Regions from separate parts of the Streptomyces sp. NBC_00425 genome, predicted to be linked through region 3. Evidence: riboswitches for the same ligand, from Rfam matches in the RefSeq annotation. Region 3 holds a riboswitch; each other region holds the start of a gene.
What was found. A riboswitch is a leader RNA that binds a small molecule or an ion and turns the genes downstream of it on or off. The one in region 3 is predicted to bind S-adenosylmethionine.
Positions count from the first base shown of each region.

Region 1: another riboswitch for S-adenosylmethionine. It lies ahead of thrC (threonine synthase); the one in region 3 lies ahead of OHS82_RS01875 (amino acid ABC transporter permease).
Region 2: another riboswitch for S-adenosylmethionine. It lies ahead of OHS82_RS30895 (aminotransferase class V-fold PLP-dependent enzyme); the one in region 3 lies ahead of OHS82_RS01875 (amino acid ABC transporter permease).

Region 1 covers NZ_CP107928.1:5,338,528-5,348,225, reverse strand. Annotated here, with positions in the region: gene groL (chaperonin GroEL) at 1-768, opposite strand, end outside; gene OHS82_RS23150 (cold-shock protein) at 1,146-1,352, opposite strand; gene OHS82_RS23145 (MoaD/ThiS family protein) at 1,804-2,079, opposite strand; gene thrC (threonine synthase) at 2,076-3,374, opposite strand; SAM riboswitch class I at 3,393-3,548, opposite strand; gene OHS82_RS23135 (glucosyl-3-phosphoglycerate synthase) at 3,714-4,658, shown strand; gene OHS82_RS23130 (alpha,alpha-trehalose-phosphate synthase (UDP-forming)) at 4,788-6,203, shown strand; gene otsB (trehalose-phosphatase) at 6,191-7,057, opposite strand; gene OHS82_RS23120 (DUF3263 domain-containing protein) at 7,087-7,368, opposite strand; gene OHS82_RS23115 (extracellular solute-binding protein) at 7,412-8,701, opposite strand; gene OHS82_RS23110 (ROK family protein) at 8,867-9,698, shown strand, end outside.
Region 2 covers NZ_CP107928.1:7,038,396-7,048,093, reverse strand. Annotated here, with positions in the region: gene OHS82_RS30910 (hypothetical protein) at 1-22, opposite strand, end outside; gene OHS82_RS30905 (rhomboid family intramembrane serine protease) at 205-990, shown strand; gene OHS82_RS30900 (Lrp/AsnC family transcriptional regulator) at 987-1,268, shown strand; gene OHS82_RS30895 (aminotransferase class V-fold PLP-dependent enzyme) at 1,361-2,725, opposite strand; SAM riboswitch class IV at 2,906-3,022, opposite strand; gene trpD (anthranilate phosphoribosyltransferase) at 3,098-4,162, opposite strand; gene qcrB (cytochrome bc1 complex cytochrome b subunit) at 4,309-5,955, opposite strand; gene qcrA (cytochrome bc1 complex Rieske iron-sulfur subunit) at 5,952-7,010, opposite strand; gene qcrC (cytochrome bc1 complex diheme cytochrome c subunit) at 7,007-7,819, opposite strand; gene ctaE (aa3-type cytochrome oxidase subunit III) at 7,882-8,502, opposite strand; gene OHS82_RS30865 (hypothetical protein) at 8,681-9,085, shown strand; gene OHS82_RS30860 (L,D-transpeptidase) at 9,131-9,698, opposite strand, start outside.
Region 3 covers NZ_CP107928.1:428,194-437,891, forward strand. Annotated here, with positions in the region: gene OHS82_RS01865 (transporter substrate-binding domain-containing protein) at 1-694, opposite strand, end outside; gene OHS82_RS01870 (amino acid ABC transporter ATP-binding protein) at 758-1,594, opposite strand; gene OHS82_RS01875 (amino acid ABC transporter permease) at 1,591-2,571, opposite strand; SAM riboswitch class IV at 2,907-3,015, opposite strand; gene OHS82_RS01880 (LLM class flavin-dependent oxidoreductase) at 3,488-4,813, opposite strand; gene OHS82_RS01885 (aliphatic sulfonate ABC transporter substrate-binding protein) at 4,810-5,868, opposite strand; gene OHS82_RS01890 (ABC transporter ATP-binding protein) at 5,917-6,648, opposite strand; gene OHS82_RS01895 (ABC transporter permease) at 6,645-7,538, opposite strand; gene OHS82_RS01900 (TauD/TfdA dioxygenase family protein) at 7,535-8,431, opposite strand.

The DNA of each region.
Region 1 (9,698 bases), 4.9 Mb from region 3:
GGCCTCGCCCTCGACGTCCTCGGCGATGATCAGCAGCGGCTTGCCGCCCTGCATGACCTTCTCGAGGAGCGGGAGCAGGTCCTTGACGTTGGCGATCTTGGAGTTCGCGATCAGGATGTACGGGTCGTCGAGGACGGCCTCCATACGCTCCATGTCGGTGGCGAAGTACGCCGAGATGTAGCCCTTGTCGAAGCGCATGCCCTCGGTGAGCTCGAGCTCCAGGCCGAAGGTCTGCGACTCCTCGACCGTGATGACGCCTTCCTTGCCGACCTTGTCCATCGCCTCGGCGATGAGCTCGCCGATCTGGGTGTCGGCGGCGGAGATGGAGGCCGTGGAGGCGATCTGCTCCTTGGTCTCGACATCCTTCGCCTGCTCGAGCAGGGCGCCGGAGACGGCCTCGACGGCCTTCTCGATGCCGCGCTTGAGAGCCATCGGGTTGGCGCCGGCGGCTACGTTGCGCAGGCCTTCCTTGACGAGGGCCTGGGCGAGGACGGTCGCGGTGGTCGTGCCGTCACCGGCGACGTCGTCCGTCTTCTTCGCGACTTCCTTGACCAGCTCGGCGCCGATCTTCTCGTACGGGTCCTCGAGCTCGATCTCCTTGGCGATGGAGACACCATCGTTGGTGATCGTGGGGGCGCCCCACTTCTTCTCGAGGACGACGTTGCGGCCCTTGGGGCCGAGCGTCACCTTGACGGCGTCCGCGAGCTGGTTCATGCCGCGCTCGAGGCCGCGCCGCGCCTCCTCGTCGAACGCGATGATCTTGGCCATGTGAAGTGGTCCCTCCAGGACTGGGGGTGATTCCTTCGGACCGCGCCCGCGCCCGCGACGGACGGCTCGCCGGCCGTGTGGTTCCTTGCCCCACCTGGCCTGCGGGCCTCACCGACCCGGTCCTTCGTTGTCACTCTCACCTTCAGAGTGCTAACGCCAATGATTAGCACTCGCCCATGCCGAGTGCAAGCGCCTCGGGACGATCCGCAGGTGAACAGGGGGCGCCCGGGCCCGCCGTCTCCGGCCGTCGGGGGTCGAGGAGGACCGCCCCGGGGCTCGGGCCCCTGCCCCCGGGCATGCCGAAGGGCTCGCGCCCCGGGAGGCGCGAGCCCTTCGAAGATGAAACAGAAGAACGACGCTGTCAGTCGGCGCGTGCTTCAGCCGGTCGCGAGACGGACCATGTCCGCCTGCGGCCCTTTCTGGCCCTGCGAGATCTCGAAATCGACCCGCTGACCCTCTTCCAGGGTGCGGTAGCCGTCCATCTGAATCGCGCTGTAGTGGACGAATACATCCGCACCACCGTCGACCGCGATGAAGCCGTACCCCTTCTCCGCGTTGAACCACTTGACGGTGCCCTGAGCCATGCCTAACTCCCCTATTACTGGCCCTTGCACAGATCCACACTTCGTGGATCCGGGTCAGACCTCACCCCCCAGTTGGTTGGGGGCGTGCGCCGGAACGCGTCGACCGCGGCTGAATGTATCTGCCCAACTGCCGTCTGCAACAGGTCACTCGGACGAGAATTCTGGACGTGCGAGATCCGGAATGTGGCGCAAATTCGCCAGAATTCAGGGCAAGTCGGGCCCCGCGAAAGCCACAAAAGCCACGAAAGCAGCGCGTACTTTGGCTGCTTCTTGTCGGGCACGGGCGGAAATAAAAGGCTCCGGAACCGGTGATCAGGACCGGGTTCCCCAACTGTACCGCGCTCAACCACTCTGAATTGCCCCCTCCGCTTCTATCGCGGAGAGGGCAATTCGATGAACTCTCGGTAATCGCTGTTACCGACGGTTACTACCGGCGGGTACTGACCAGCGGTCAGCCACCTGCGACGGCCGGAATGATCGAGATGCCGGCGCCGGCCGGAGTCGCCGTCTCGAGACCCTGCTCGAAACGGACGTCGTCGTCGTTCACGTACACGTTGACGAACCGGCGCAGCTTGCCCTGGTCGTCCAGGACGCGCGCGGCGATGCCGGTGTGGTTCTTCTCCAGGTCGGAGATGACCTCGCCGAGGGTCGCGCCCTCGGCCGAGACCTCGGCCCGGCCGCCGGTGTAGGTGCGCAGGATGGTCGGGATGCGAACAGTGACGCTCATGATGCGAGGCCAGCCTCTCGGAAAGAGTCCAGGTTCGGGCGGATGGTCGCGGTGAGTCCGGTGCCGGCCACCGCGTCCAGGGTCTTCAGGCCGTCGCCGGTGTTCAGGACGACGGTGGTCTTCGTCGGGTCCAGCAGACCGTTCTCGATCAACTTCTTCGTCACGCCCACGGTCACGCCGCCTGCCGTCTCCGCGAAGATGCCCTCGGTGCGCGCCAGCAGCTTGATCGCGTCGACGACCTGCTCGTCGTTCACGTCCTCCACCGCGCCGCCGGTCCGCCGCGCGATGTCGAGGACGTACGGGCCGTCCGCCGGGTTGCCGATGGCCAGCGACTTGGCGATGGTGTTCGGCTTCTGGGGGCGGACCACGTCGTGCCCGGCCTTGTAGGCGACGGACACCGGGGAGCAGCCCTCCGCCTGCGCGCCGAAGATCTTGTACGGCCTGTCCTCGACCAGCCCGAGCTTGATCAGCTCCTGCAGGCCCTTGTCGATCTTCGTGAGCTGGGAGCCGGACGCGATGGGCACCACCAGCTGGTCGGGCAGCTGCCAGCCGAGCTGCTCGCAGATCTCGTACGCCAGCGTCTTCGAGCCCTCGGCGTAGTACGGCCGCAGGTTGACGTTGACGAAGCCCCAGCCCTCGCCCGCCGGGTCGCCGATGAGCTCGGAGCAGAAGCGGTTGACGTCGTCGTAGTTGCCCTCGATGCCGACGAGCTCGCCGCCGTAGATCGCGGCCATGACGACCTTGCCCTGCTCCAGGTCGTGCGGGATGAACACGCACGAGCGGAACCCGGCGCGGGCCGCGGCGGCGCCCACGGCGCCGGCCAGGTTGCCGGTGGAGGAGCAGGAGAGCGTGGTGAAGCCGAACGCGCGGGCGGCCTCGATGGCCTGGGCGACGACCCGGTCCTTGAAGGAGTGGGTCGGGTTGCCGGAGTCGTCCTTGACGAAGAGCCTGCCGACGTCGACGCCCAGCTCGCGGGCGAGGTTGTCGGCCTGCACGAGCTTGGTCCAGCCGGGGTTGATGTTCGGCTTGTCGGCCACGTCCGCCGGGACCGGCAGCAGCGGCGCGTAGCGCCAGATGTTCGCGGGTCCCGCCTCGATGCGCCCCCGCAGCTTCTCCGTGTCGTAGGAGGAGAAGTCGTACGCGATCTCGAGCGGGCCGAAACACTCCTCGCACGCGAAGACCGGACCGAGGGGGACGCGGTGGCCGCACTCGCGGCAGCTCAACGCGGTGGCCGGACCGAGGTCGACAGCGGGGGTCGTGGAGTCCGTGGTGCTTGCAACAGTCTGCGCAGCCATGTGAGGCGAGGCCCTTTCTCCTCATCTTCCTCACGACGCACTTCGCCGTGAGACGGATTTGGCACCTTCCCGAGCCGGGAGCCTCGCTGAACGATCAACACTGATCTACGAGAACCGACTGGAGGGTTGCCGGGGCTTCATCGGGCCGTGTCCCTCTGCCCCTCTGGATGAGCGGTATTCGGTTGTTGATCTGTGTACGCCGACGACCCTGACATGCGATGGTCACCCGCGTTGTTCAAGACTGTAACCGAAGGCCAGGACAGTTGAGATAGTCGTCCGAACCGCGAGATGGATCACGCAGGACCGTACTCGCCGAGAGAACGCAGAGGAGCCGCCGACGTGCTGGAAGAAGTCGAGCGCTGGCTGAGCACCCGTTCCTGGTCCCTGACGGACCGCCCACTGCACCGGATTCTCGCCGCCAAACAGCGCACGGGCCAGTCGGTGAGCGTCGTGCTGCCCGCGCTCAACGAGGAGGAGACGGTCGGCGAGATCGTCGCCGTGATCCGCCACGACCTCATGCAGCAGGTCCCGCTCGTCGACGAGATCGTCGTCGTCGACTCCGGATCGACCGACCGCACGTCCGAGGTCGCCGCGGCGGCGGGCGCGCGTGTCGTCCACCGCGACGAGATACTCCCCCGCCTGCCCGCCGTGCCCGGCAAGGGCGAGGTGCTGTGGCGTTCGCTGCTGGTCACCCGCGGGGACGTGGTCTGCTTCATCGACGCCGACCTGCGGGAGTTCTCCTCCGACTTCGTCTCGGGGATCGTCGGCCCGCTGCTCACCGATCCGGGCGTGGACCTGGTCAAGGCCATGTACGACCGTCCGCTGGGCGCCGCGGCCGGTCAGGGCGGACGGGTCACCGAGCTGATGGCCCGCCCCCTGCTCAACATGCACTGGCCGCAGCTCGCCGGGTTCGTGCAGCCGCTCGGCGGCGAGTACGCGGCCCGCCGGAGCCTGCTGGAGCAGCTGCCCTTCCCCGTGGGGTACGGCGTGGAACTGGGCATGCTGGTCGACGCCCTGCACCTGGTGGGCCTCGACGCCCTCGCCCAGGTCGACGTCGGCGTGCGCAAGCACCGTCACCAGGACGGTCAGGCGCTGGGCCGGATGGCGGCGGCGATCTACCGCACCGCCCAGCTGCGGCTGGCCCGCGGCCATCTCGTCCGCCCCGCCCTCACCCAGTTCGAGCGCGGCCCGGACGGCTTCGAGCCGCACACCTACTCCGTCGACACGGAGGAACGCCCCCCGATGACGGACATCGCGGAGTACGCGCGACGCAGGGTGGCCTGAGCACGACGCACCCGGTCTCGTGCGCAGGGCGGCGGCAGCGGCGACACGGCCGGATACGGCCGGATACGACCCCTCCACGCAGCGCGACCGTACGTTTGAGCGTTTACAGAGCGGGCTAGGTTGAGGCGTATGGCTTCCACGCACGACACGTCTGCCGCCCGGGGTGCCGAGGTGCTGGTCGCGTCCAACCGCGGTCCGGTCTCCTACGAGGTACGCGAGGACGGCTCGCTGCACGCCAAACGCGGCGGCGGCGGACTGGTCTCCGGCCTGTCGGCCATCGGACCCGACGCGGGCGCCCTCTGGGTGTGCTCGGCGCTCTCCGACGGCGACCGCGAGGCGGTCCGGCGCGGGGTCGGCGAGGAGGGCGTGCGCATGCTGCCCGTCCCCGCCGACGTGCACGCCGACGCGTACAACGGCATCGCCAACTCGGTGCTCTGGTTCGTCCACCACCTGCTGTACCAGACCCCGCTGGAGCCGGTCTTCGACGCGGAGTTCCGCCGCCAGTGGGCCTCGTACGAGACGTACAACCGGGCCTTCGCCGAGGCGCTCGCGCAGGAGGCGGCGGACGGCGCGGCCGTGCTGGTCCAGGACTACCACCTGTGCCTCGTCCCCGGCATGCTCCGCGAACTCCGTCCCGACCTGCGGATCGGGCACTTCTCGCACACGCCCTGGGCGCCCACGGACTACTTCGCCCTGCTCCCGCGGGACATCCGTGAGCAGCTGCTGCGAGGCATGCTCGGAGCGGACCGGCTGGGCTTCCTCACCCGGCGCTGGGCGGACGCCTTCACCGCGTGCTGCGAGCAGTCCACCGGGGGCCTGGGCGGCACCGAGGTGGGCGTGCACGGGCTCGGCGCGGACGCAGACTTCCTGCGCGAGCGCTCGCACCGGCCGGACGTCGAGGAGCGCATGGCGTCCCTGCGCGAGGAGATCGGCGAGGGGCGCAAGGCGATCGTCCGCGTGGACCGCACCGAGCTGTCCAAGAACATCGTGCGCGGGCTCCTGGCCTACCGGCAGCTGCTCGACGACCACCCGCAGTGGCGCGAACGCGTCGTCCACGTGGCCTTCGCCTACCCCTCCCGCCAGGACCTCGCCGTCTACCGGGACTACATGGCCGAGGTGCAGCGCCTGACGGACGAGATCAACGCCGGCTACGGCACGCCCGGCTGGACCCCGGTGCTGCTGAACCTCAAGGACGACTTCGCCCGCTCCCTGGCCGCCTACCGGCTCGCGGACGTCGCGCTGGTCAACCCGATCCGCGACGGTATGAACCTGGTCGCCAAGGAGGTCCCGGTCGTCTCCGACGAGGGCTGCGCGCTGGTGCTGTCCCGGGAGGCGGGCGCGTACTGGGAGCTGCGCGAGGACGCGATCACGGTGAACCCGTACGACGTCCTGGAGACCGCCCGCGCCCTGCACGAGGCGCTGTCCATGGCGCCCGGGGAGCGGGCCGAGCGCACGAAGCGGCTGTCCGCCGCGGCGACCGCGCTGCCCCCGGCCCGCTGGTTCCTGGACCAGCTGGACGCCCTGCGCGCGGTTCAGCCGAGCTGAGCGGCCAGCTGCCGCAGCAGCCGTACGACCCCGGCGGGCCCGTCGACGACGAGGTCCGCACGCTCGGCCAGTTCGCCGACCTCCGTGCTGCCGCTGCACACCAGCAGGCCGGGGACGCCGTCGGCGCGCAGTTTCTCCACGGCGGCGAAGGCGGGGAGGTCGCCGAGGTCGTCGCCTGCGTAGAGCACGGACCGGGCGCCCGTCTCGCGGACGTGGTCCAGCAGGGCGACGCCCTTGTCCATGCCCGGCGGGCGCAGCTCCAGGACCATACGGCCGGGTTCGACGATCAGGCCGTGCCGGGTCGCGAGGTCGGTGAGGGGGCCGCGCAGGGCGTCGAAGGCCGCCTGGGGGTCGTCGGCGCGCCGGGTGTGGACGGCGACGGCCCGGCCGCCCTTCTCCTCGATCCAGACGCCGGGCCGGTCGCCGGCGGCCGCGAGGACGTGCGGGAGCCCGGCCCGGACCGCGGCCACGCCGGGGTGCGGCTCGGGGGCGGTGAGGGCGCCGGTGCCGGCGTCCCAGCGCTCGGCCCCGTAGTGGCCGAGCACGGCGAGCCGGCCCAGCCCCTCGACCCCGGCGAATCCGCCGTGCCGTACGGCGACCTCGGCGGGCCGCCCGGTGACGACGGCCACGCCGGCGACCTTCGGGGCGAGCGCGGCGAGCGCGGGGACGGCGTCGGGGTGCGCCCGGGCGTCCTGCGGGTTCTCGACGATCGGGGCGAGGGTGCCGTCGAAGTCGAGGGCGACGAGGGCGGCCCGTGGGCGGCCGACGATCGCGTCGAGCGCCGCGCGGCCCGCCGGGGTGACCGGAACGGGAAGGGGGCCGGGTGCCGTGGAGTGCGTCTGTGGGGTGCCCATACAGGGACGATAACCAGCGAGCGCCGCCGCTAACGTTCCGTCCGCCTCGCTTCTCGCACCCTGCGCAGCCTGTTCACCGTGACCGGGTCGTGGGCCAGCGCGCGGGCGTCGTCGAGGAGGGCGTTGAGGAGCTGGTAGTAGCGCACCGGCGACAGGCCCAGTTCCTCGCGTATCGCCCGTTCCTTCGCGCCGGGTCCCAGGAAGCCCCGCCGTTCGAGGGCGAGGATGCCGCGCTCCCGCGCCCCCAGTCCGTCCGTGCCCGCCCGCCGCTCGTCTGCCGCGCCGCCGCCCGCCTCGCTGCCTGCCTCCATGCCCGCACGGTAACGCCCGCCGGTGACATCGGGCTCGTCCGGCTCATTCGCCGGCGGCGCTCTCCAGTGTCGTCGCGGTGGTCTGCAGGTCGCCGAGCACGTCGGCGGGGCTGCCGTTCGCGGTCACGGCCCGGCCGATCCGCTTCTTGATCTGTGCGCTGACCTTGGCCCACGAGGTCCGCCCGACGGGGTAGCTCTCGGAGAGCGGGAGCTCCGCGAGGAACGGCTTGAGGTCGGCGTCCTCCTTGGCCGAGCCCATGACCAGGGACGCGGAGGTGGTGACCGGCAGCAGGTCGTACTCGTGGGAGAAGTCCAGCACGTTCTTCTCGCTGTAGACGAAGTCGAGGAAGTCGCCGATCTCGTCGCCGTGTCCGCCCCGTTTGAAGGCGGTCATCCAGTCGGCGACGCCCAGGGAGGTCTTGCTGGGGCCGTCGAGACCGGGCATCGGCACCATGCCGAACTCGACGCCCTTGGCGGCGGCGGTCTTCATCAGCGAGGGGTGCCCGTTGAGCATGCCCACGTCGCCGGCGGCGAAGGCCGCGAACGCGGTGGCCCGGTTCAGGCTGCCCGGCGCGACCGGACCGGTCAGGCCCTTGCCGACCAGGTCGGTCTTCAGCCAGTCGAGGGTCTCGACGTTCTCTGCGGAGTCGAAGCTGTAGCTGCTGACCGTCTGGGTGTAGCCGCCCCGGCCGCTGAGCAGCCACTGCAGGGTCTCGGCCTGCGCCTCCTCGGGGCCGAGGGGCAGGGCGTAGGGGTACTTCACGCCGTCCTTCTTGAGCGCCCGCGCGTCCTTCGCGAGCTCGGCCCAGGTGGTGGGCGCGCTGATGCCGGCCCGGGCGAAGAGGGTCTTGTTGTAGAACAGCAGCCGGGTGGAGGAGGCGAACGGCATGCCGTACTGCAGGCCGCGCACCTGGCCCGCACGGGCGAGCTGGGGCACGAAGTCGGCCTCGACGGGTATGGAGAGCACGTCGCCCGCCTTGTACAGCAGGTCGTCGGCCGCGTAGTCGGCGTAGGCGCCGATCTGGGCCATGTCGGGGGCGTCGCCCGCGTCGACCATGGCCTTGACCTTCGCGTCGACGTCGTTCCAGGAGTACACGCTCACGTCGACGGTGACGCCCGGATGGTCCCTCTCGTACGCGGCGACGAGCCCGTCCCAGTACTTCTTCGAGCTGTTGGCGCTGCTGTCGCCGTAGTCGGCGGCGACGAGTGTGAGGGTCACGTCGCCGGGGCCCGAGGTCAGTCCGCAGCCGGTGAGCACCGCTGCCAGGCCGAGGGCGGACACCCCCGCCGCCGTTGTCGTGATCGTTGCTGACTTCCGTGCCCGCCGCTGCACCGCACTGCTCCCAACTGATTGCTCATACCAATGGACCGATATCCGGATCAAGGTCTACACCACGCCATATGGTCCAGACCTCTCCGGGCCTCCGGTCCGGCACGGTACCCCCACAACCGCGAGTGGACTAGACCTCTCGCGGTTCCTCGGTCCACACTGTCCCCCGTGAGACATGTCATCGCCCTGGACGTGGGCGGCACCGGGATGAAGGCCGCCCTGATCGGCGCTGGGGGTCCCCCCTCCGGGGGAGGCGCACTGCTGCACCGGGCCCGCAGGGCCACCGGCCGCGAGCGCGGACCCGACGCCGTGGTCGCCGGCATCCTCGACTTCGCCGCCGACCTGCGCGAGTACGGCGCCCGGCAGTTCGGCGAGCCCGCCGCCGCGGCCGGCGTCGCCGTGCCCGGCATCGTCGACGAGTCCGGCGGCGTCGCCGTCTACGCGGCCAACCTGGGCTGGCGGGACGTCCCGCTGCGCGCCCTGCTCGCCGAACGCCTCGGCGCCCCGGTCGCCCTCGGCCACGACGTGCGCACCGGCGGTCTCGCCGAGGGCCGCATCGGCGCCGGCCGGGGCGCGGACCGCTTCCTGTTCGTGGCGCTGGGCACCGGCATCGCGGGCGCGATCGGCGTCGACGGCCGCGTGGAGGCGGGCGCGCACGGCTTCGCGGGCGAGATCGGCCACATCGTCGTACGGCCAGGCGGCGCCCCCTGTCCGTGCGGGCAGCACGGCTGCCTGGAACGGTTCGCGTCCGCGGCGGCGGTCGGCGAGGCGTGGGCGGCGGCCGTCGGGGACCCGGAGGCGGACGCCGCGGACTGCGCGAAGGCCTTCGCGTCCGGCGACCCGGACGCCGTCCGCGTCTGGCAGGGCGCCGTGGACGCGCTCGCCGACGGCCTGGTCACCGCCCTCACCCTGCTGGACCCGCGCACGCTCGTCATCGGTGGCGGCCTCGCCGAGGCGGGGGAAGCCTTGTTCACACCGCTGCGGGACGCCGTCCGGCGGC
Region 2 (9,698 bases), 6.6 Mb from region 3:
CGGTCGGCAGGGGAACCGTCATCGTGACTTTCCACTTCCTTCTGGTGTCGTGCTCGCTGTGCCGGGTCGGGCCCAAGGCTCCCCCGTGCGTGTGGCTCGTAACCCTACGGCCTGGCGGGTACCCGCCGCCCGTCCGTCCACGGCGACCGTGCGGCGGCGAGGCGCTCCGGGCAGGTGCGTCCCGTTACGTCATGCTCTGTACCCATGATCAGCAACTGGAACGGGACGGTCGGCAGAGCGGTCAGGAACCCCTCGGCGCCGGTGACCTACGGACTGATCGCCCTGTGCTGCCTGATCTTCCTGGTCAGCCCCGCCTCGGGCCTCGATCCGGCGTACGGGGCCGGCGACGAGCTGGTGGCCGCCCAGCGGGCCTATTTCCGGCGCTGGGGCGTGGTGCCCGCCGAGCTCTTCGAGGGCGCGCCCCGGGCCGTCCTCACCCCCGCGACCGCGCTCTTCGTCCACGGCAGCTGGGTGCACCTGCTGGGCAACATGCTCTTCCTCTACGTCTTCGGGGCGATGACCGAGGACCGGATGGGCCGCGTCGAGTTCGCGCTCTTCACCGTCGGCTGCGGCTATCTGGCCCTGCTGGGCTACGCCGCCGCCGACGCCGGGTCGTCGCAGTCCCTGGTCGGCGCCTCCGGGGCGATCTCCGCGGTGCTCGGCGCGTTTCTGTACCTGTTCCCCCGGGCGCGGGTCACCAGCCTCCTTCCGTTCCTGTTCTTCCTGCCGCTGCGCTTCCCGGCGTGGGTCGTGCTGCCCTTCTGGGCGGCCGTGCAGTGGATGGCGGCGGGACAGGCGCCCAGGGGCCCGGGGGTGGCCTATCTGGCGCACCTGGTGGGCTTCGGCCTGGGGCTCCTCTACGCGTGGGCGCGTTTCGGGATCGGGAAGGGTCCGCCGGGCCGCCCGGGAAGGGCGGCGGCCGGCGACAGGCGGGCGGCTAGAGTGAGGGCCGCCCCAGCTCCGGCCTCCGAGGGAGAGAACCAGCCGTGATCACCGCGATCGTCCTCATCAAGACCAGCGTGGACCGGATCCCCGAGATCGCCGAGCGGATCGCCTCGCTGGAGTCCGTGAGCGAGGTCTTCTCCGTGACGGGGACCTACGACCTCATCGCGATGGTCCGGGTGAAGCAGCACGAGGACCTCGCCGAGGTCATCCCGGGCAGCATCAGCAAGATCCCCGGGGTCGAGGGGACGGACACCCACGTCGCGTTCCGCACGTACTCGCAGCACGACCTCGAGGCGGCGTTCGCCATCGGCCTGGACTCGTAGACTCCGCGGGTCGGGCGCCCGGCCGCGCAGCTCCCCGCGCCCCTGAGGGGGTTTCCCCACCGGGACGCAGGGGCGCCGCGTGGTCGGCGGGGTCAGTCCACCGCCGGGACGCAGCGGCCGTCCTCCGTGCGGTACCGCCACTTCGCGCCGTCGGTCACCAGCTCGCGGACCGCGGTCACGAAGCGTTCGACGTGCTCGTCGGGGGTGCCCGCGCCGAAGCTCACCCGGATGGCGTTGAGGGACCTCTCGCCCGGAGCCGCGTCGGGGGCGCCGCACTCGCCCTGCGCCTCGGGGGCGCCGCCCAGGAGGGTGCGGACCAGGGGGTGGGCGCAGAAGAGGCCGTCGCGGACGCCGATGCCGTACTCGGCGGACAGGGCCGCGGCGAAGTGGGAGCTGTTCCAGCCCTCGACGACGAAGGAGATCACGCCGACGCGCGGGGCGTCGTCGCCGAAGAGGGACAGGACCCGGACCTCCGGGACCTCCGCGAGGCCGGTGCGCACCTTCTCGATCAGGTGCCGCTCCCGTGCGACCAGGGCGTCGAAGCCGGCCTCGGTGAGGGCCTTGCAGGCCGACGCGATGGAGTAGGCGCCGATCACGTTCGGGGAGCCGGCCTCGTGGCGGGCCGCGCTCTCGTGCCACTCCACGTCCACTCCCCCGTCCTCGCGCCGGGTGACCTTGCGGCTCGCGCCGCCGCCCGCGAGGTACGGGTCCGCCGCGACCAGCCAGTCCGCGCGGCCGGCCAGCACGCCGGAGCCGAAGGGGGCGTACAGCTTGTGGCCGGAGAACGCGATCCAGTCGACGTCGAGGTCCTGGACCGACACCGGGTGGTGCGGGGCCAGCTGGGCGGCGTCCAGGACGATCCGGGCGCCGTGGGCGTGCGCCGCCGCCGCGAGCTCGCGCACCGGCCACAGCTCACCGGTGACGTTCGAGGCGCCGGTGACGCAGACCAGCGCCGGGCCGTGCGGGTCCCGGGCGGCGAGGGCCCGCTCCAGGGTCTCCACGGCCTGGCCCGGGGTGCGCGGGGCGTCGAGGCAGGAGACCCGGGCGTCCTGCCAGGGCAGCAGCGAGGCGTGGTGCTCGGTCTCGAAGACGAAGACCTGGCAGTCGGCGGGCAGGGCGCGGGCCAGCAGGTTCAGGGAGTCCGTCGTCGAGCGGGTGAAGACCAGCTGGTCGTCGGGGCGGCAGTCGAGGAACTCGGCGACGGTCCTGCGGGCGTTCTCGAAGAGGTCCGTGGAGAGCTGGGAGAGGTAGCCGGCGCCGCGGTGCACGCTGCCGTAGTACGGGGCGTAGGCGGCGACGTCGTCCCAGACGCGCTGGAGGGCGGGGGCGCTGGCCGCGTAGTCGAGGGCCGCGTAGGCGACCTCGCCGCCGGTGACGAGCGGGACGGTGACATCCCGGCCCAGAACGTCCAGCGGGGCACAAACGGGGCGGGTGACGGCAGCGGTGGAGACGGACATGGCGAACTCCCGTGAGAGGAAAGGGGGAACCGCCGTGCGAGCGGACATGGCTCGAGCACGGAGGAAGGTGAAAGGGGGGTGCGGAGGCGGGGCTCTACGCCCTATCGCATTCGCTGGCTCACAGGAGACTCCCTCGGACGACCCAGGACCCCTGGCGTTCTCACTCGAAAGAGTGCGAGGGATCCGCGCTTGCCGTGGACCTCGTTGCCCACGACCTGGTCTTCACCCGGGGCACCCCGCCACGGACGGAGGGTTGCCGGACAGTCGGCCGGGGCCTCATGACTGTCACTCATGACCTGGTACAGGAACCTACGCGAGCCGATCACGGTCCCGCAACCCGTGTCCGGATGGCGGGACCGCGTCTCACGGCCGTCAGGCGTTGCTGGCCGCGACCCAGCGCTCCAGCGCCCGCTTGGCCGCACCGGAGTCGAGTGATTCCGCGGCCCGCGCCATGCCGGCCCGGATCTCCTCGGCCAGCGTCCCGCCGCCCGGTTCGAGCGCCACGAGCGCGGCCGCCGAGTTCAGCACGACGGCGTCGCGCACCGGGCCGCGCTCACCCTCCAGCAGACGGCGGGCGACCTCGGCGTTGTACGAGGGGTCCCCGCCCCGCAGGGCCTCCACCGGCACGAGGTCGAGACCGACGTCCCGCGGGTCGAAGGTCTCCTCGGTGACCTTGCCGTCGCGCACCACCCACACACGGGAGGTGGCCGTCGTGGTCAGCTCGTCGAGGCCGTCGTCGCCCCGGAAGACCAGGGACGAGTTGCCGCGTTCGGCGAAGACGCCCGCGACGACCGGCGCCATGAGCGGATCGGCGACGCCGACGGCCTGTGCCCGCACCTTGGCGGGGTTGGTCAGCGGGCCGAGGATGTTGAACACCGTGCGGATGCCCAACTGCCCGCGCGCCGCGCCGACATGACGCAGCGCCGGATGGAACTTGATCGCGAAGCAGAAGGTGATCCCGGCCTCCTGCGCCACCTCGGCCACCCGGCGCGGGGTCAGCTCCAGGTTGACGCCGAGCTTCTCCAGCACGTCCGAGGCGCCGGACGCGGAGGACGCGGCCCGGTTGCCGTGCTTGACGACCGTGGCGCCCGCACCGGCCACGACGATCGCCGACATCGTGGAGATGTTGACCGTCTTCGCGCCGTCGCCGCCCGTGCCGACGATGTCGACGGTCGGCCCCGGCACCTCGATCAGGTTGGCGTGCTCGTACATCGCCCGGACCAGCCCGTTGATCTCCTCGACGGTCTCGCCCTTGGCCCGCAGCGCCACCACGAACCCGGCGATCTGCGCGTCGGTGGCCTCGCCGCGCATGATCCGGTCCAGCGCCCAGAACGTGGCGTCCGCGCCTTGGTCGCGGCCGTACAGCAGACCGTTCAGCACCTCGGGCCAGGAACGGCCCGCCGCGGTGTCGCCTCCAGCGGGGGTCACAGCGCTCATCAGCCGCTCCTGGGTGTCGTACGGATCTTCCGTGGGTGCCGTGGAAGACGTGTGTGCCCACCCTATCCAGCCGACGGGCACGGCAAAGGGCCCCGTCCGACAACCGGACGGGGCCCTTTCACCGTGGCGTGGCGACGCCTCGACGATCAGTGGTGGCCGTGGCCGCTCGTGATCTCCTTGTACTCCTCGACGGTGGGCTTCGGGATCTGCTGGTCCTCGCCGAAGTACGCTCCGCTGATCTTGGCGCGGAGCTTCTCCTTGCCCGTCACCTTGCGCTCGACGCCGTTGTCGTCGACCGTGGCGCCGATCGCGGCCGGCTCGTACTGCTCGTGCGCCGTGAGCGTGTGCAGCTGCTCCTGGCTGAGCGGCTCGTGGATCTCGATGAACTCACCGTGCGGCAGGCGCTTGATGGTGCCGGTCTCCCGGCCGTGCAGCACCTTGTCCTTGTCGCGGCGCTGCAGACCGAGGCAGATCCGCTTGGTGAGGATGTACGCGAGGACCGGTCCGACGAAGAAGAAGATCCGGACGAACCAGGTGATCGAGTTGATCGACAGGTGGAAGTGGGTGGCCCACAGGTCGTTGCCACCGCCGACCAGCGTGATCATGTACATCGTGACCCAGGCGACGCCGAGCGCCGTACGGGTCGGCGCGTTGCGCGGGCGGTCCAGGATGTGGTGCTCGCGCTTGTCGCCGGTGATCCAGGACTCGATGAACGGGTAGAGCGCCAGCGCCGCGAGGACCACGCCGAACAGGACCAGCGGGATGAACACGCCCAGGACGAGCGTGTGACCCCAGAGGTTGATCTCCCAGCCCGGCATGAAGCGGATCAGGCCCTCGGCGAAGCCCATGTACCAGTCGGGCTGGGCACCGGTCGACACCTGGTCCGGACGGTAGGGGCCCATCGCCCAGATCGGGTTGATCTGCGCGATCGCCGCGATGACCGCGATGACGCCGAAGACCAGGAAGAAGAAGCCTCCGGCCTTGGCCATGTACACGGGCAGCAGCGGCATGCCGACGACGTTCTTGTTGCTCTTTCCGGGGCCCGCGAACTGCGTGTGCTTGTGGTAGAAGACCAGGATCAGGTGGCCCACCATCAGGCCCAGCATGATGCCGGGCAGCAGCAGGATGTGGATCGAGTAGAACCGCGCCACGAAGTCGTGGCCGGGGAACTCGCCGCCGAAGAGGAAGAACGAGATGTACGTGCCGACGACCGGCATCGACAGGATCGCGCCCTGGGTGAAGCGCACACCGGTGCCGGAGAGCAGGTCGTCCGGGAGCGAGTAACCGGTGAAACCGGTGAACATGCCGAGGACGAACAGCAGGAAGCCGAACAGCCAGTTGACCTCACGCGGCTTGCGGAACGCGCCCGTGAAGAACACACGCATCATGTGCACGAACATGCCGGCGAGGAAGATCAGCGCCGCCCAGTGGTGGATCTGCCGGATGAGCAGACCGCCCCGCACGTCGAACGAGATGTGCAGGGTCGAGCTGAACGCCTCGGACATCAGCTGTCCCTGGAGCGGGACGTAGCTGCCGTGGTACTCCACCTCGTTCATCGACGGGTGGAAGAACAGCGTCAGGTACACACCCGTCAGGATGATGATGATGAAGCTGTACATGCACACTTCGCCCAGCATGAACGACCAGTGGTCGGGGAAGATCTTGCGCATGTTGGCCTTGGCGAGGGAGTAGATCCCGAGCCGGCCGTCGGCCCAGTCGGCGATCCGCTCGCCGGCCGGAGCCTTCCCGCGTGCGCGGGACTCGTTGCTCTCGTGGTTCTCTGTGGTGCTCATCCGCGCTCCCAGAAAGCAGGACCGACGGGCTCCTCGAAGTCGCCGCGCGCCTCGAGGTAGCCCTCGTCGTTCACGCCGATGCGCAGCTGCGGCAGGGCGTGACCGGCGGGACCGAAGATCACTCGGGCGCCGTCGGAGAGGTCGAAGGTGGACTGGTGGCAGGGGCACAGCACGTGGTGCGTCTGCTGCTCGTACAGGGAGATCGGGCAACCGACGTGGGTGCAGATCTTCGAGTACGCCACGATGCCGTCGTGCGACCACTCGAGCTCGCGCTTGTCCTTGATGTTCTCCGGCTGCAGCCGGACGATCATCAGGGCCGCCTTGGCGATCTCGTTCTGGAAGTCCTCGTCGTGCTCCTCCAGGCCCTCGGGCTTGGCGAAGGTGAGAGAACCGACCGCGACGTCCGAAGGACGCAGCGGCTCGTTCGTGTTCATGTTGACGAGCAGCTTGCCCTTGGCCCACAGCGTGTGACGGAGCTTGTCCTCGGGCAGCGGGCCGAGGTCGCGCAGCAGCACGACGCCGGACAGCGGCACCAGGGCGACCGCGCCGAACAGCGTGTTGCGGATCAGCTTGCGGCGGCCGAACGCGGACTCCTTGGCGCCCTGCCGGAAGTCCGCGTGGACCTTGGCGCGGACCTCGGGGCTCGCGGCGATCGGGTGGCGCTCGTCGGCGACCTCGACGTCCGACATCAGGGTGCGGGCCCAGTGGACCGCGCCGGCGCCGATGGTGAACAGCGCCGTGCCCAGCGTCAGACCCAGCGCGAAGTTCAGCGCGCTGAGGTGGCCGATCGGGAACACGAAGATCGACTTGTCGGCCGGGATCGCCACGTACGAGGCGATGAAGCCGACCGTGGCGAGCATCGACAGCGTGAACAGGAAGGCGACCGCACGCTCGGACCGCTTGGCGGCCCGCTCGTCGATGTCCTGGACGCGGTGCTCGTGGGGCGGCAGACCGGGGTCGGCGAACGGGTTCTGCTCGTCCGCCACGTCCACCGCGCCGTGCGCGTGGCCCTGCTCTACGGGCAGGTTCTCTTCTGGAATGTCTTGGCTACTCATGACTTCTTGGCCTTTGCGGTCCGAGCGGCGACCCAGACGGCGACCGCGATCAGGGCGCCGAGTCCGAAGATCCAGGCGAACAGACCCTCACTGACCGGCCCGAGGCCGCCCAGCTCCAGACCACCGGGGTTGTCGGTGTCGCTGCTGTTGACCGCGTGCAGGTACGCGATGATGTCCTTCTTGTTCTGCTCCGACAGGGTGGTGTCGGGGAAGGAGGGCATGTTCTGCGGGCCGGTCTGCATCGCCTCGTAGACGTGCTTCGGGTCCACGTCCTCGAGGGTCGGAGCGAACTTGCCCTTCGTCAGGGCGCCGCCCTTTCCGGTGAAGTTGTGGCACTGCGCGCAGTTGGTGCGGAACAGGTCGCCGCCCTTGGCGATGTCCGCGCCCTCCGGGCCGTACTCGGCCTCGGTCGGGACGGTCGGGCCGGCGCCCAGCGAGGCGATGTACGCGGCGAGCTGGTCGATCTCGGCCTGCGAGTAGATGTTCTTCTTCTTCACCACCTGCGGGCCCTGGGAGGTCGCCGCCGGCATGCGGCCGGTGCCGACCTGGAAGTCGACGGCCGCGGCGCCCACGCCGACCAGGCTCGGACCGTCGGAGCTGCCCTGACCGCCGGTGCCGTGGCAGCTGGCGCAGCCGACGGCATAGAGCTTCTTGCCCTCGTCGATGGCGAGGGACTGGGCGGTGTCGTCTGCCTGCGCCTTGCTCGCGGGCGCGAGCGCGGAGAACAGCCACCCTGTGCATGCCAGCGATAGGACTAGGACGACGAGCGCCGCCAGCGGATGGCGTCGTCGTGCGGAGAGCTTTTTCACGGATTACCCCGGTGTCAGGATCTTCTGCGTCGATGCTTGTGGAGGTGCGGGAGCGGGCCCGGCTACTTGATCAGGTAGATCGTGGCGAAGAGGCCGATCCAGACGACATCGACGAAGTGCCAGTAGTAGGACACGACGATGGCCGCGGTCGCCTGCTCGTGGGTGAACCTCTTGGCCGCGTAGGTACGCCCGAGGACGAACAGGAAGGCGATGAGGCCGCCCGTCACGTGCATGCCGTGGAAGCCGGTGGTCAGGTAGAACACCGAGCCGTACGGGTCGGAGGAGAGCGAGAGCCCGTCCTTCTTCACCAACTCCGTGTACTCGTAGATCTGACCGCCGATGAAGATCGCACCCATGATGAAGGTGACGATGAACCACATTCTGAGCTTCTTCACGTCACCGCGCTCGGCGGCGAAGACGCCGAGCTGGCAGGTGAGCGAGGAGAGCACCAGGATCGTGGTGTTGGTGGCCGAGAACGGAAGGTTCAGCGCCTCGGCCATCTCCTTCCAGTGATCAGGACCCGTCACCGATCGCAGGGTGAAGTACATCGCGAAGAGGGCCGCGAAGAACATCAGCTCGGAGCTCAGCCAGATGATGGTTCCGACGCTGGTGAGGTTCGGCCGATTGACCGACGGGTGCGCGTGCCCGGTTTCTACTGTCGTTGCTGTCGCCACGACCGACATTATGTCGGTCCCTTATCCCGCCCTCACTCCGGGGGGTGCCGTTCGGAGTGATCGCCCCGTGTGTAGTGCCCGTATGGCCCATCGAAGTGGTGTTCCAGGCGGTGTGGACGAGGTGGGTGAGGGAGTAGCATCCGCGGCATCGGTTCTGTCCGTACGACGCTGATGTCACGGAGGAAGCATGCAGGCGACCGCCACGGTGCTGGTCTACAGCGACGACGCCAACACGCGGGAGCAGGTGCGGCTCGCGACCGGGCGCAGGCCCGCGCCGGACGCCCCTGTGGTGGAGTTCGTGGAGTGCGCGACGGCGCCGGCGGTGCTGCGGGAGCTCGAGAAGGGCGGCATCGACGTCGTCGTCCTCGACGGGGAGACCGCCCCCATGGGCGGCATGGGTCTGTGCCGTCAGCTCAAGGACGAGGTCTTCCGGTGTCCGCCGGTGCTGCTGCTCATCGGGCGGCCCCAGGACGCGTGGCTCGCGACCTGGAGCCGCGCGGACGCGGCTGTGACGCTGCCCGTGGAGCCCGTGGAGTTCGCGGGGGCGCTCGCGGCCCTGCTGCGGACGAAGGGCCTTCAGCAGAGCGCGTAGCGGCTCAGGGGGCGGGACGCGGTTCGTCGTCGCCCCCCGCGCGGTTCAGACCGCCGCCGGACTCAGGCGTGCCGTCTCCGCTTGCGTCTTCTGCTTGGCGCCCGTCAGAGCGCTGCCCTTGGTCCATCTGGCCCAGTCCAGGTTCCAGTCGCCGAAGCCGTTGCCGAACGTCTCCATGGTGTCGCCGTTGCTGTTGACGACCTGAACGACGTCGCCCTGGCGGATGTTGTCGAAGAACCACTCGGCGTTGGCCGTGCTCATGCCGGTGCAGCCGTGGCTGACGTTGGCGTACCCCTGGGAGCCGACCGACCAGGGGGCGGCGTGGACGTACTCGCCGCTCCAGGTGACGCGGGTGGCGTAGTAGACGGGCAGGTCGTACGAGTCCGCGGAGCCCTCGGCGATGCCGACGGTGGTCCCGCGCATACGTACGTAGTACTCCTTGCCCAGGACGACCTTGACGCCGTTGCGGGTGTCGAAGCCGGGCTTGCCGGTGGTGACGGGGATCTGCTTGATCTCCTGGTTGTTCCTGGAGACCGTCATGGAGTGCGTCGACGCGTCCGTCACGGCGATGACCCGGTCGCCGGTGGTGAGTCGGAGCTCCTTCACGGGGCCG
Region 3 (9,698 bases):
TGTCCTGGAAGTACTTGATGGTGAGCTTCTTGCCCTCCTTGGCCAGCTTGTCCTTCCACTCCAGAAGGATCTTCTCCTGGTTGGTGCCGGAGCCGACGGCGATCGTCTTGCCGGCGAGGCTCTCGTAGTTGCCGTCGAAGTTCCAGGTGCTCTTCTTCGGCACGATGAAGGCGAGGTTGTCCTGCCGGTAGGAGGCGAACTCGTACTTCTTCTTGCGCTCCTCGGTGTCGGTGACGTTCGAGAAGGCCACGTCGACCTTGCCGCTGTCGATGCCGACGAAGAGGTTCTCCCAGGTGGAGTTCTTGACCTGGGCCTTGAGTCCGAACACCGCGGCGACCAGGCGGCCGAGGTCGGGCTCGGAGCCGGTGAGGCTCTTCTGGTCGTCGCCGATGTACGCGAGCGGCGGGAACCCGGCGGGCAGGGCGCCGATGCCGATCTCCAACCGGCCGCGCTCCTTGACGGCGGCGGGCAGTTCGGCGCTGATGGACTTGACCTCGGAGACCTTGATGGTGGTCTGAGTGGCGGCGCCGTTGGAGACCTGACCGATGACGACCTCGCCGGACCTGGCGCTGTCGGTGGTGGTGGCCGCGTCGCTGTTGCCACCGCAGGCGGCGAGCCCGGTCGCCAGGGAGGCGACGGCGGTCGCCACGGTGATGCCGCGTATCAGGCTGCGTCGGGTGAAGTGGGTGGGCATGGCCGTTCCTTGTCGCTGAGGGTGATGACGGTGGCGTGGGGGGAGGTCTGGGGGTGCGGAGGGTCAGAGGACCTTGCTCAGGAAGTCCCTGGTCCGCTCGTGCCGCGGTGTGTCGAGGACCTCGGAGGGCGGGCCCTGCTCGATGATCCTGCCGCCGTCGATGAAGACGACCCGGTCGGCGATCTCGCGGGCGAAGCCGATCTCGTGGGTGACGATGACGAGGGTGGTGCCGCTGGTCGCCAGGTCCTTGATGACGGCGAGGACCTCGCCGACGAGTTCGGGGTCCAGGGCGGAGGTGGGTTCGTCGAAGAGGATCACACCCGGACGGAGGGCGAGTGCGCGGGCGATGGCGACGCGCTGCTGCTGGCCGCCGGACAGCTGGCGCGGGTAGGCGCCGGTCCTGTCGGCGAGGCCGACCCGGTCGAGGAGTTCGCGGGCGAGTTTCTGGGCCTCCGACTTGGAGAGCCTCCCCGTGGCGACCGGGGCGGCGGCCACGTTGTCCAGAACGGTCAGGTGGGGGAACAGGTTGAAGTTCTGGAAGACGAAGCCGATCCGGCCGCGCTGGGTGAGGATGGCCCGCTCGCTCAGCTCCTTCAGCCTCCCCCGGCCTTGGGCCGGGGGGACCCCCGTCTGCCTTCGGTCGCCGTGCCGCTTCACGCCGATCAGCTCGCCGTTGATGCTGACGTGGCCGATCTCGGGCTTCTCCAGGTGGTTGATGACCCGCAGCAGGGTGGACTTGCCGGAGCCGGAAGGGCCCAGGATGACGGTGACCTCGCCGGGGCGGACGGTCAGGTCGACGCCGTCCAGTACCCGGTGGGCGCCGTACCACTTGTGCACGTTGTGCACCTCGACGGTGGCGGGCTCGACGTCCGCCAGGGCTTCGAGCGTTTCGGCGGTCATACGGCGGCCTCCCGGCGGATACGGGCCCGCAGGTCGGTCAGACCGGTGCGGAGCTTCTGCAGCGGCGTCGGCGGCAGGCTGCGGGTGGCACCGCGGGCGTAGTGCCGCTCGACGTAGAACTGGACGACGGAGACGACGCTGGTCAGGATCAGGTACCAGACGGTGACGACCAGCAGCAGCGGCACGGTGTCGCCGGGGTAGGTGGAGCCCATGGTCTGCGCGGAGCCGAACAGGTCGAGCAGGGAGACGTAGAAGACCAGCGAGGTGCCCTTGATGAGGCCGATGAGCTGGTTGACGTAGTTCGGGATGATCGAGCGCAGCGCCTGCGGGAAGACGATCCTGCGGAACTGGTAGCCCTTGGGCAGGCCGAGCGCCGCGGCCGCCTCGTGCTGCCCCTGGTCGACGGAGAGGATGCCGCCGCGGACCACCTCGGCCGCATAGGCGGCCTCGTTGAGACTGAGGCCTATGACGGCGACGACCATGTCGGTGGCCAGTCTCGACTCGTCGAAGGAGAAGAAGGCCGGGCCGAAAGGGATGCCGACGCTCAATGTCGCGTACAGGGCGCTGAAGTTGTAGAGGAAGATCAGCACGACGATGAGCGGGATGGAACGCAGCGCCCAGACGTAGGTCCAGCTGGCCGCGCGCAGCACCGGGCTCTTCGAGAGCCGGCCCAGTGCGAGCACGATGCCGCCGACAAGGCCCAGCACCGCGCTGTAGGCGGTGACTTCGAGCGTGATGACCAGTCCGTCGAGGATGGTCGGCCGCAGGAACCAGTACCCCCAGCGGTCCCACTGGTAGAAGGGGTTGGTGACCAGTCCGTGCACGAACTGAGCGATCAGGACCAGGACGACCGAGGTGACGATCCAACGGCCTGGCCTCCGCAGCGGACGAACTCGCTGTGCAATGAGGGACTTTGACGGATCGTCGGTGATCGTCGTCTCGGCGAGGGTGACGGTGGCACCAGGGGGTTCACTCATGATGGGCTCCGGCTGGGTGGGAACATCCCGGAAGCACGGCGGCATGCGGCGGCGCACACGACGGCGGGGGTACCGGGGGGCAGGAAGGACAACGGCACACCGTGGGCGCGGTGTTCGTCAGGAAGTGCGGGGGCTGCGGGGGCTGCGGGGAGGTGTCAGCCCCGACAGCGGGCACGGCCCGGTGCGGTACACAGTGCGCTGCTCACGCGGAGAAGGTCGACGGCCCGGTCGGCGACGAACAGGTTCGCGTACGACGGCACGCAGCCCTGGGAGCGGCGTGCGGCCGTCCTGGGAGCTGCGTACATGGTGTCACCGTCACTGTTCCGGCCCCAGGGGCCTCGCGCTTACCGAAACTTCATCGGCCGGGTCGTCACCTGGGGCACCCCACCGCGGTGGGAGGGTTGCCGGTCAGCAAGCCAGGGCTTGTCGCTGACGCTCATGACCTTTCTGGACGGTAGTTAAGACAACGGCCCGAACATTTGTCAACGCCGGTCCAACAGGTGGAAAGGCCGGCGAGTGCGGTGGCGGCGTTCGATGCCGCCGAGGTCGAGGCGGCCGCCCGAAGGCCGGTCGGGCGACGAGGCGGCGGCGTCCGGGTGGCTGCGGTGCACGGTGTCGAGTCGGACCAGTACGACCCACGACTCGACGTCGGTCGTCGGGACGCGGCGACGGTGGCGCCGGACGAGTCGGCACGGGTTGACGTGCCGATGAGCAGCGCGTCCGTCGGGCAGTACGCCTCGCGCTGGAACCAGGTCTGGCATCTGTCCTGTCGCACGGTCACCGGAACGCCGTCCGGTGTCCCCAGATCGAGCCCGGCCACCGCGGTGAAGCCGTCTTCGTCGGTTTTGCGGAGCCCTCGACCCGCCACGCGGGCGGACTCCCGCCGCTCCGGAAAGCGGCGGGAGTCGCGAGCGGGTCAGCCATGGAACTGGTTCGCCGGGACCGGGAGCCCGTAGTGCTCGCGCAGTGTCGTGCCTTCGTACTCCTCGCGGAACAGCCCCTTGCCGCGCAGGATCGGCAGTACGTGCTCGACGAAGGCTGCGAGGCCCGACGGCAGGGCGGGAGCCATGATGTTGAACCCGTCCGCGGCACCACCCTCGAACCAGGCGATGATGGTCTGCGCGATCTGCTCGGGCGTGCCGACGAACTCGAAGTGGCCGCGCCCGCCGCCGAGCCGGGAGATGATCTGCCGGACCGTCAGCTGCTCGCGCACCGCGAGATCGATGATCAGGTCGGAGCGGCTCTGCGAGCCTTCCAGCTGCGGCCTGGCGAGGATGAACTCCGGCAGGGGCTCGTCGAGCGCGAAGGCCGAGGGCTCGGTCTCGAACACGGCAGCCAGCTGGCGCAGCCCGTACTCCGGGACGCGCAGCTCGTCGAACTGCCGCGCAAGCGCCCGGGCCTCCTCCTCGGTCGACCCGATGTACGGGACGATGCCGGGCAGGACGATCACGCCCTGCGGGTCGCGGCCCGCGGCCCTGGTCCGTGCCTTGATGTCGGCGTAGAAGGCGGCCGCGCGCTCGTACGTGGTGTGGGCGGTGAAGATGGCCTCGGCGTGGCGGGCCGCGAAGTCCTTGCCGTCCTCCGAGGAGCCGGCCTGGACGAGCAGCGGGTAACCCTGCGGCGGGCGCTCGACGTTGAGCGGGCCTGCCACCTTGAAGTACCTGCCCTGGTGGCCGAGCCGGTGCAGCCGCTCGGGGTGGGCGTAGCGTCCGGTGGTCCTGTCCGCGACGACGGCCTCGGACTCCCAACTGTCCCACAGCGCCTTGGCGACCTTCAGGAACTCGTCGGCCCTGGCGTAGCGTTCGGCGTGGCCTGGGCGGTTGTCGAGGCCGAAGTTGGCTGCCTCGTCCGCCCCTGCCGAAGTGACGATGTTCCAGCCGGCCCGGCCGCCGCTGACGTGGTCGACGGAGGCGAGCCGACGGGCGAGGTTGTACGGCTCGTTGTACGTCGACGACACGGTAGCGATGAGGCCGATCCTGCTCGTCGCCTGGGACAGCGCGGTCAGCAGGGTCAGCGGCTCGAGCTGGCCCGGCGGCCGGAACTCGCCGGTGCCGATGAGGGCGGGGCCGTCCGCGAGGAACAGCGAGTCGAACTTGGCGCTCTCGGCCAGCTGCGCCAGCTCGATCCAGTGCCGCAGGTCGAAGTCCGCCCGGGGATTGCTGTGCTGGAGGCGCCACGCCGCCTCGTGGTGGCCCGCCTCCATGAGGAAGGCGTTGAGGTGGAGCCGCCGTGGCGCGCTCATGGGGTCACCTTCAGCTGGGAGCTGTCGTAACCGGCCGGGAGGAGGTTGTCGGTGATCGACTTGACGTCGACCTTCTTGGTGATCTGACCCGCCTCCAGGAAGGCGTCGGCGAGCTTCTGCTCCAGCTCGATGTCCGACTGCTCCACCGGAGTCACCCGGTTCGAGTAGGCGGCCAGGGACGCCTTGGCGTCGGCCAGTGGGATGCCCTGCTCCTTCGAGAGCGCCTGCGCGTACTTGTCGGGGTTCTTGACACCCCAGGCGAACTCCCGTGACAGCCTCTTCAGGACGTCCCTGAGAGCGGCACGCTTGGTCTTGTCCTTCAGCGACGCGTCACTGGCGACGTAGTAGCTGCTCGTCTGGTCGATCGGCGGGAGACCCTTGACCAGGATCCGCGCGCCGTTCTTGACCGCGATCGCGGACTGGGGGTTCCAGATGGCCCATGCGTCCACCTTGCCGGTGTTGAAGGCCGTCGCGCCGGCCGCCGGGTCGAGGAAGGCCAGCTTCACGTCCTCGGGGGTGATGCCGGCGCTCTTCAGGGCGTTCAGGGCCAGGCCATGGGCCGAACTGCCCTGCGGAACAGCGATCGTCTTGCCCTTGAGGTCGGCGGCCGTCCTCAGCTTCGAGCCCTGCGGCACGATGATGTTCTCCACCGCCTGGTCGGGAGTGAGGGAGCGGTTGACGGCGACGACCTTGAAGCCGTACTCCTTCGCGGCGCCGGTGATCGGCGGCACGTCACCGACGCTGCCGAGATCGATGTCGCCCGAGGCGGCGGCCTGCACGAGTGGGGGGCCGTAGGTGAACCGGGCGAACTTCACCTTGTAGGGCGCGTCGTCGAACACGCCGGTGATCTCCGCCAGCTCCTGGCTGCCGTCACCGCCGTTGTCGCCGATGGTGAAGGTGTACTTGCTCCACTCGGGGTGCTTGGCGTCGCTCGCGTCGGCGGCGTTGCTCAGCGGCGCGGCGGTGTCCGACGACGACGAACCGCAGGCGACGAGGGTGCTCGCGAGGGCGAGCGAGCCGACGGCGCCGATGAGTCTGCTGGTTCTCTTACGCATGGGGTGTGATGTGCTTTCTGTCTGGGTGAGGGTGTGTGTTCGGCGAGGTCAGTGCCGGCCGGCGAGGCCGAGATCTGCCAGGAGCCGGGCGCGGAGTTCCTCGCGTGCGACGCCCGCTTCGCGGTCCACGGCGGAGAGGTGCACCTCGTGCGAGGTGCCGATGCGGCCGTTGCTCATGACGACGATGCGGTCCGCCAGGGCGATCGCCTCGTCGACGTCGTGGGTGACGAGCAGCATGCCCGCGTGATGCCTGGTCCGCAGGGCCCGTACGAGGTCGTGCATGCGGAGCCGTGTGATGGCGTCGAGTGCCGCGAACGGCTCGTCGAGCAGCACGAGTTCGGGCTCCGAGACCAGGGCCCGCGCGAGCGACACCCGCTGGGCCTCGCCGCCGGAGAGCTCCTTGGGCCATGCCTTCTCGCGGCCCGCGAGTCCGACCTCGGCGAGCACGTCGCGGGCTCGCTGCTGCGCGTCGGGTCCGTGCAGGCCGAGCGTGACGTTGTGCAGGACCCGCTGCCACGGCAACAGCCGGTCGGCCTGGAAGACGATCGCACGCCGTGCCGGGACCTCCACACGCCCTCCGTCGGGCCGGTCGAGTCCGGCGAGCAGACGCAGCAGGGTGCTCTTGCCGCAGCCCGAGGGACCGAGCAGTATCACCAACTCCTCGTCGGCGATGGTGAGGTCGAGGTGGTCGAGCACCACCCGGTCACCGAACCGACGGACCACCTGCTCGACGACGACCCCGGTCTGCCGGCGAAGCTCCGTTGCGATCGTGCTGCTCATGACGCCTCATAACTGGGTCGCCACCGCAGCAGCACCCGCTCGAGAACCCGGACGAACTGGTCGGCGAGCAGACCCAGCAGCGAGTAGATCACCAGCCCCACGAAGACCTGGTTGGTCTGGAGGTAGGTCTGCCCCTGCGTGATGAGGAAGCCAAGTCCCTTGTCGGCGTTGACCGTTTCGGCGGCGACGAGGCCCAACACGCTGTATGCGAGGGAGAACCGCAGGCCGACCAGGAACCCCGGCAGGGCTCCGGGCACCAGCACGCGCGTCACCAGGCGCCAGGCGCCCGCGCCCGTGGTGCGCGCCATCTCGATCAGCCGCTGGTCGACCCCTCGGATCGCGGCGAACAGGTTGAGATACATCGGGACTCCGGCACCGAAGGAGATCAGCAGCACCTTGGTCAGTTCGTCGATGCCGAACCACACGATCATCAGCGGCAGCACCGCGAGGAGCGGGATGGTGTTGAGCACCTGCACGAGGCCGTTGAACAGGTATTCACCGCTGCGCAGCAGCCCACCGAGCACCCCGGCGACGATGCCGACCGTCAGCCCGATCGCGAGACCGATGCCGGCCCGCTGCAGCGAGATGGCCAGGTCCGGCCCGAGGACGCCCTGTCGCCACAGGTCGGCGGCGGACTTCACGATCGAGGTCGGCGCCGGAGCGTAGGTCTTCGACACCACTGCGGCCCGGGCGAGGATCTCCCAAACGACGAGGATGACGACCGGGGTCGTGTAGATGCCCAGCGGCCAGCGCAGCCGCTCGCGGAGCGTGCTGAGCGGCGACCGGAGGCGTGTGTCGCGCGGCAGGAACACCTCACGCTCGCGCGCGCTCGTCGTCTCGGCGGCCGGGCCCTTGGTGACGGCAGGCGCTTTGAGGCTGAGCTCGGTCATACCGCCACCGCCGGCACACTGCTGTAGTGCGAGGCGTCACCGACGAGCTGCTCGCTGCGGCGTCCGTCGACGCCGGCCGGTACCTCCCCCGCGACCGTCACCCGGTTGAGGCGGCGCGGGTGGTCGTCGTAGTTGTCCACCGCGTAGTGCTGGGTGATCCGGTTGTCGAAGATCAGCAGCTGCTCGGGAGACCAGGTCCAGCGCACGATGTTCTCCGGACGCGTCACATACGACTGGAGGATGCGCAGCAGATCCTCCGATGCGCTGCTCGGGAGACCCACGATCCGCTTGGCGAACCCACCGATGAACAGCCCGCGTTCGCCCGTCAGCGGATGCACCCGCACCAGGGGATGCTCCGCCTCGTACGGCGTCGACACGAAGGCTCGGTCGTACTCCTGCCGTTGTGCGGTCGTGGGCGCGGGACGGGCGTAGTCGTACTGGTTGGTGTGCACGACGCGCAGCGTGTCCGCGAGGGCGCGCAGCGGTCCGGGCAGGTCGCGGTAGGCCGCGGCGGCGTTGGCGATGAGCGTCTCTCCGCCGTACGGCGTGGTCACGATCGACCGGAGAGTGGTGAGCTGCGGCGGATTGATCACGAAGGTGACGTCCGTGTGCCATTCGTTGGCCTTGGAGGTCTCGCTGTCGACGGCGAGCACGTTCGTCGTGCCGTCGGCGGCCGGCACGTTGGGGTGGGCGGTGGTGAGTTCCCCGAACCACCGGGCCACGCGCTCCTGGCCGGCGTTGTCGAGGTTGACGTGGTCGAAGACGATCGCCTTGTGCACGTTGAGGGCGTCACGGAGCGCCGTGACGGTCGAGAGATCGGGGGTCGCCGAGAGGTCGACGCCCTCGACGACCGCGCCGATACGGCCGGTGAGCTTACGGATGGACGGAGGCATGACGGGGTCACTCCCGGACAGATGGGCGCACCGAGGGGCGCGCGGAACGCCGGCTGAGCAGGCCGGAGAGAAGAAACATGTGGTCGCAGAGCCGCTGCAGCCGCGTTCTCAGCGACCGCGTCGGCGTGCGCGAACAGGCTCCCGGCTCGTACGAGTACGAGAAGGAGGTGACACGGGAGCCCTCAGGAGGTGGACGCGACGATCCCGCGGGGAGCATCGCAGCGCGGGCGGCTTCGCACCGCCGCTGCCATGGCGCGCGCCATGGGCGCACACCGGCTCCTGCCGGGAAGTACCTGCCGGGTCAGCGACAACAAAACGCGCTGGAGACGTGCGCCAGATCGATGTGGCGCCGCCGAGTGAGGTCCACGCGCGGGGTCATGGAACGGGAGTTCAGCAGAGGTCCACCACGTTGGTCAATAGCTTCCCGGACAGGTCTTGCATTGCGGACACAGAGAACTTCTCGGTCTCTCCGGAGGCGATCCGCAGGCCAGAAAGACGTGCATGGTCGCTCCCCTGCCGTCAGCCACCCGAGAGGCCCGGTTCGTCGCCGCCCCGAGCGGCTGCCCGGCCCTGAGAATTCGCCGTCGTCGCACAGTCGCTGCCCACGCCTGGCCCCGGACCTGCGAGTTGACGAGCCCGGCCGCGGCACCCAGCACCAGCCGGGCACCGATCAGGGTCCCCGGCCCTCCTCCGGTCGCGGCCGTCACCCCAGCCAGGAGGAAGACCGCCATCCCGGCCATGAAGAGACGCTTGCGCCCGTGCAGGTCACCGAGTCCGCCCCGGGGGCGGGAGCGAGGCCGAAGGCCGGCGAGTACCCGGCCCACGATCCACTGGACGTCGGCCCCGGTGGCCGCGATGGACTGGCGCATGCTCGGGACCGCGATGTTCAGGACGGCCCGGTCGATCAGGGTCGTGGCGCCCGCGGCCAGGCACACCAGCAGTGCCGGGCCCGTGGTCTCCATGCCCGGATCAACGCACAACGGGAAAAGATGCGTCCACCACGCGTCCCGGCGGACGAGGTTCCCCTTCGCCGTGTTCGCCCTTGACACTCACAGGGGCGGGCGACGTACGTTGAAGGGGAAAGTTCCTGACAGGCGGAGGCTTTGATGCACGTACTGGGGGCGGCACCGCGCGGTGCGTGCACCGGTGCGCGGCTCATCACCCGGCGGCATGTCGACTACTGCCGTACCTCCTCCGCCGCCTGTCCTTCCGTACACGCCTGACCCCTGCCGGCCGTCTCGTCAGCCGTCTCGTCGTGGCCTCGCCC